Regions from separate parts of the Variovorax sp. CCNWLW235 genome, predicted to be linked through region 1. Evidence: riboswitches for the same ligand, from Rfam matches in the RefSeq annotation. Region 1 holds a riboswitch; the other holds the start of a gene.
What was found. A riboswitch is a leader RNA that binds a small molecule or an ion and turns the genes downstream of it on or off. The one in region 1 is predicted to bind S-adenosylhomocysteine.
Positions count from the first base shown of each region.

Region 2: linked by a shared signal. The riboswitch ahead of metH (methionine synthase) and the one ahead of ahcY (adenosylhomocysteinase) in region 1 are both predicted to bind S-adenosylhomocysteine.

Region 1 covers NZ_JBBCBW010000011.1:62,294-65,497, reverse strand. Annotated here, with positions in the region: gene ahcY (adenosylhomocysteinase) at 1-1,260, opposite strand, end outside; S-adenosyl-L-homocysteine riboswitch at 1,327-1,395, opposite strand; gene V9L21_RS14400 (hypothetical protein) at 1,556-3,204, shown strand, end outside.
Region 2 covers NZ_JBBCBW010000010.1:12,652-15,855, forward strand. Annotated here, with positions in the region: gene V9L21_RS13445 (LysR family transcriptional regulator) at 1-863, opposite strand, end outside; gene V9L21_RS13450 (PACE efflux transporter) at 969-1,424, shown strand; S-adenosyl-L-homocysteine riboswitch at 1,473-1,578, shown strand; gene metH (methionine synthase) at 1,639-3,204, shown strand, end outside.

The DNA of each region.
Region 1 (3,204 bases):
GGTGAAGAGCTCGATCTGGGCGATGGTCTGGTTCGCGAACGACGACGACATCACGAAGCTCGGGTGGCCCGTGCCGCAGCCCAGGTTCACGAGGCGGCCCTTGGCCAGCAGGATGATCTTCTTGCCGTCCGGGAAGGTGATGTGGTCGACCTGCGGCTTGATCTCTTCCCACTCGTACTTCTCGATCGACGCCACGTCGATCTCGTTGTCGAAGTGGCCGATGTTGCAGACGATGGCCTGGTCCTTCATGGCAGCCATGTGTTCGTGGCGGATCACGTCCTTGTTGCCCGTGGTGGTCACGAAGATGTCGGCCTTGTCGGCGGCATATTCCATCGTAACGACCTTGTAGCCTTCCATTGCGGCCTGCAGTGCGTTGATGGGGTCGATCTCGGTCACCCACACCTGGGCGCTCAGTGCGCGCAGGGCCTGGGCCGAGCCCTTGCCCACATCGCCGTAGCCGGCCACGCAGGCAACCTTGCCGGCAATCATCACGTCGGTGGCGCGCTTGATGCCATCCACCAGCGATTCGCGGCAGCCGTACAGGTTGTCGAACTTGCTCTTGGTGACCGAGTCGTTCACGTTGATGGCGCGGAACAGCAGCGTGCCCTTGGCGCTCATCTCGTTCAGGCGGTGCACGCCGGTCGTCGTCTCTTCGGTCACGCCGATGATCTCGGCCGACTTGCGGGTGTACCAGGTCGAATCGACAGCCAGCTTGGCCTTGATGGCCGCGTAGAGGATGCGTTCTTCCTCGCTGGTCGGGTTGGCGAGCACGCCCAGGTCTTTTTCGGCGCGCTGGCCCAGGTGCATCAGCAACGTGGCGTCGCCGCCGTCGTCCAGGATCATGTTCGGGCCTTCGCCCTTCGAGCCCTTGGGGCCGAAGTCGAAGATGGCGTGGGTGTAGTCCCAGTAGTCCGTCAGCGACTCGCCCTTGATCGCGAACACCGGCGTGCCGGCGGCGGCAATGGCGGCAGCGGCGTGGTCCTGCGTCGAGAAGATGTTGCACGAAGCCCAGCGCACGGTGGCGCCGAGCGCTTGCAGCGTCTCGATCAGCACGGCGGTCTGGATCGTCATGTGCAGCGAGCCCGTGATGCGCGCGCCCTTGAGCGGCTGCGCCTTCGAGAATTCCTCGCGGATGGCCATCAGGCCGGGCATTTCGGTTTCCGCGATGCGGATTTCCTTGCGGCCCCAGGCGGCCAGCGACAGGTCGGCAATCGCCTGGTCGGCGGTGGAAACGGGGGTGGGCTTGAGAACAGCGCTCATGAGAACTCCAACAAAGCTAGTTTGAAAGGTGCCACTGCGTTCGGGGAAAAGACTCACCGCGAGAACAGCGGGTGAGCGTGGTTGCGATGTAGTCCGAGCCTCACGCCTGATGGCGCTGCAACGCTCCTCGGAACGGGGGATTGTAGACGGGGCGAAAGACGGCGCCAAACCGCGGGTTTTGGCTGGCGTTTGTCATCCTCGCAATTGACAAAACATCCCGTTACGATTCTCGCGGGTTCGGTTCAGGAGCCACTCGGTTTGCTGCCGAAGCCAACTGAAAACAAAAGGACAAAACATGAGGATGACAGGACATCTTGCAGGCTGGGGGCTGGCCTTGTTGCTGGCAGCTTGCGGAGGAGGAGGCGGTTCGGGCTCAGGCGGGAGCGGACTGTCGGCTACGGCAGGCAGTGCAAAGTCCGACACTGCGGCAACCAAGGCGGCGGCCGATGCGGACGTGCGCAACGGCATCTATCGCGTCTACGCCGCCAACGGTACGCAGCAGCAATTGGCCCTCGACTTCGACGCCGCCAGCTACACCATGACGGACCACCTTGGACAGGCGGAGTCCGGCAGCTTCTCCGAAGATTTCACCGAACCCGGTACCTACGTGTTCGCGAGCAGCCGCATCACCACTCCGGCCAACACGTCGCGCTTCCGGGTGACGATCGACACCGTCGTCGGTGCATTCCCCTTTCAGGTGGCGTATTCGAATCCGGCCTCGTATGCGGCGCAGCCCTTCGTCGCGGCCCGCGATTTCGTGAGCACCGCGGCGCAACTGGACGGCACCTACAACCGCTTCAGCATCACGCGCAGCCCCGGTGGGGTGCAGGACTCTTCGATGCTTGCCGCGCGTCTGTCGGGCAGCGGCACGGTGCTCGAAATCTGCAACGACAGCATCATCTACAAAATAGACCTTTGCCCCGCGACGTCCAAACGCACCTACACGGTTACGGCCGGTGCAGACAGCACGTGGGTTGCAACGAACGTGTCCAATGGCAGCGATGTCGCGAGCTTCCGCATGGCGCGCATCGGCGGGCAGAACGTCTACCTGGCCGCTGGCGTCAACGCCACTCCGGCTGTTCAGTTCTTGCGCGTCGGCCTGCCCGAGTCGGCGAACTGGCCCTCCACCCGGGGCCTCGGTGCATCCACCACGGGCAGCTGGGGCAGCAACCTGATCGACACCGCGAGCTCGGTTCGCACGGCCACCAGCACGGACGGCACCTATGGCAGCTTGACGATGCCGGTAGGCGGCACATTCCCGCTGCAGCCCGAAGGCATCCGGGGCGTCAACAGCAGCGGCACGAGCAAGTACTTCGCTATGCAGAACGGCCTGCTCTCGGTGATCGTCGGCTCGCGCAATCCCAATACACAAGGCTATATCCAGCTCAACCTGATCGACACAGGCGCCGCACCGGATGCGCGCAACGGCCGCTACAAGGTGTACGCCGCCAACGGTTCGCGCCAGACGCTGGCGCTCAACCTCGACAGCAAGCGTTATGAGATGACCGACGAGGCCGGCACCGTTGCATCGGGCAGCTTCGCCGAGGACGCGGCCGAAGCCGGCACCTTCGTCTTCAACAGCCCCCGCATCAACAGCCCGGTCAACACGGCGCGCTTTCGCCTGGCCACCGACACCGTGGTCGGCTCCTTCCCGTTCGCGCTCGCACAAGTCACGCCGGCGAGCTACGGCGTCAGGCCGTTCGTGGCGTCGCGCGCGCTGGTGAAGGCACAGGCCGGCCTGGACGGCGTCTACAACCGGTTCGGCATCAATCTGACTGCCACCACCCGCGATTCGTCGATCACGCAGATCCAGGTCGCCAACGGCGGTACCACGCTCTACCTGTGCAATGACAGCGGGATCTACCGCATCGACAACTGCCCCGCGGCCTCGGTGCGCACCTACACCGTGTCGGCTGGCCCGACCGTGGACACCTGGCACATCGT
Region 2 (3,204 bases), on a different contig from region 1:
ACGAAGCGCTGCGCGCCCAGCCCCAGCGGCCGCTCGCGCGACCACACCACGTCGACCCACAGGTCGAGCCCGTTGCTCAGGTTTTCAAAAGGAATCTCGACCAGCGCACCGGCGGCCACGTGGGGCTTGGCAAAGTTGCGCGGCAGCCAGCCCCAGCCCAGCCCCGCGGTGATCAGGCTGAGAGCGGCCAGCGCGTTGTCGGTGCGCCAGACATGGCGCGCGAACACGAAGCGTGGGTCGCTGGTCGCCAGGTCGCGCCCGGCCACCACGATCTGCCGGGTGTTGGTGAGGTGTTCTTCGCGCAGGCGCTCACCGGCCGCCGCAAGCAGCACGGGATGGTGCGGCGCCATCACGGCCACCATGGTGTCGCTGCCCACTTCCTGGAAACCCTCCCGGCCGTCGAGGCTGGGGCGCTCGAACACCAGCGCCAGCTGGGCGCGCCCGCTGTGCAGCAGCGCCAGCGCGTCGGCCTGCGGAGCAGCCAGCACCTCGACCTGCAGCAGCGGATATTCCTCGGCCAGCGCAGCCAGCGGCGCACTCCATGGCGCGGCCAGCAACTCCGGCGCAATGGCCAGCGTGAGGCGGTTTTCGAGCCCCTGCGTGAGCGCCAGGGCCTGCACCTGCAGCTGCTTCAACTGGGCCGCCAAGAGCCGCGCTTGCGGCTCCAGCGAGCGGGCCGCCGCGGTCGGCTGCGGCTCGCGGCCGCTGCGGTCGAAGAGCGGCAGCGCGAGCTCGGCCTCCAGGTTGGCAATGGCCATGCTCACGGCCGAGGGCACCTTGTGCAGCGCGCGCGCCGCCGCCGAAAAAGAGCCGTGGTCGATGACGGACAGGAAGACTTCCACGGTGTCGCTGGAAAAGGCCATTCAGCCGCTCCGATCTATCAATTAAATTGAAATAACTTAACTTTTTATATCAGCACGAGGCAAATAAAGTCCAGCCATCACCTTCATTTGCCAGAGGAAACGTTCATGCAGGGGTTTCAGCGCCGTGTTGTCTACATCACTCTCTACGAGGGAATCGCCATCGTGGCCGCCAGTGCCGGCCTGGCGTTGATGACGGATGCCGGGTTGGGCCATTCCGGCGTGCTGGCGGTGGCGGCCTCGGTCATCGCGGTGATCTGGAACCTGGTTTTCAACGCCCTGTTCGAGCGCTGGGAGTCGCGCCAGGCGGTGCGCGGGCGCAGCGTGCGCCGGCGCATTGCGCATGCCATCGGCTTCGAGGGCGGGCTGATTGCTTTCCTGGTGCCGCTCTTTGCCTGGGGCCTGGGCGTGTCGCTCTGGCAGGCGCTGGTCATGGACTTGGGGCTGGTGGTGTTCTTCCTGGTCTACACCTTCGTCTTCAATTGGGCCTTTGACCGGGTGTTCGGCTTGCCGGCCTCGGCTGCGCCCATCGGCACCGCCGCCACGGCCGGGCAGGGGGCCTGAACATCCCCCACGGCCGCGGCCCTTGCCGCAGCCGGTAAAATTGCGCTCCCTTCCAAGGAGCGTTGCAGCGGCGGCCCCAGTCAACCGGCCCGCCGTCAGGCTTGGAAGGCGCCCCGTTGGCCGGGGCGCAAGCCGCAAACGACGCTCACCTGACGTTTTTTCCTGCACAGGTGAGCCCCCCATGAGCGATGTTCCCGCGCCCTCCGTTCCCCCGATGAAGCTGTCCGGCCTCGAACCGGTGGCCATCGATTCCGGGTCGCTGTTCGTCAACATCGGCGAGCGCACCAACGTCACCGGCTCCAAGGCTTTCGCGCGGATGATCCTGAACGGCCAGTTCGAAGACGCCCTGGCCGTTGCACGCCAGCAGGTCGAGAACGGCGCCCAGGTGATCGACATCAACATGGACGAGGCCATGCTCGACAGCAAGGCCGCGATGGTCCGCTTCTTGAACCTGATTGCGAGCGAGCCCGACATTGCGCGCGTGCCGGTGATGGTCGACAGCTCCAAGTGGGAAGTGATCGAGGCCGGCCTGCGCTGCATCCAGGGCAAGGGCATCGTCAACTCCATCTCCATGAAGGAGGGGGTCGACAAGTTCAAGCAAGAGGCCAAGCTGGTGAAGCGCTACGGCGCCGCCGCGGTGGTGATGGCCTTCGACGAGAAGGGCCAGGCCGACACCTACGAGCGCAAGATCGAGATCTGCGAACGGGCCTACCGCATCCTGGTGGACGAGGTGGGCTTTCCGCCCGAGGACATCATCTTCGACCCCAACATTTTCGCGATTGCCACCGGCATCGAGGAGCACGACAACTACGCGGTCGACTTCATCAACGCGGTGCGCTGGATCAAGGCCAACCTGCCGGGTGCCAAGGTGTCGGGCGGCGTGAGCAACGTGAGCTTCAGCTTCCGCGGGAACGACCCGGTGCGCGAAGCGATTCACACGGTGTTCCTGTACCACGCCATCAAGGCGGGCATGGACATGGGCATCGTCAACGCCGGCATGGTGGGCGTGTACGACGACCTGGAGCCGACCCTGCGCGAGCGCGTGGAAGACGTGGTGCTGAACCGCCGTCCCGATGCGGGAGAGCGACTGGTCGAAGTGGCCGAGACCGCCAAGAGCGGCGCCAAGGACGACAGCAAGAAGCTCGAGTGGCGCGGCACGCCGGAGAACCCGGTGCACGTGAACCAGCGCCTGTCGCACGCCATGGTGCACGGCATCACCGACTTCATCGTCGAAGACACCGAAGAGGCCTACCAGCAGATCCTTGCCAAGGGCGGGCGCCCGCTGCACGTGATCGAAGGGCCGCTCATGGACGGCATGAACATCGTGGGCGACCTGTTCGGCCAGGGCAAGATGTTCCTGCCGCAGGTGGTGAAGTCGGCGCGCGTGATGAAGTCGGCCGTGGCCCACCTCATTCCCTACATCGAGGAAGAAAAGCGCCAGGACGAGGCCGCGGGCCGCGACGTGCGTACCAAGGGCAAGATCATCATCGCCACCGTGAAGGGCGACGTGCACGACATCGGCAAGAACATCGTCACCGTCGTGCTCCAGTGCAACAACTTCGAGGTGGTGAACATGGGCGTGATGGTCCCGTGCCACGAAATTCTGGCCAAGGCGAAGGTCGAGGGCGCGGACATCGTCGGCCTCTCGGGCCTCATCACGCCGAGCCTGGAAGAAATGCAGTACGTGGCCGGCGAGATGCAGAAGGACGACCACTTCCGCATCAAGAAGATTCCGCTGCTCATCGGCGGCGCCACCACCAGCCGCGTGCACACGGCCGTC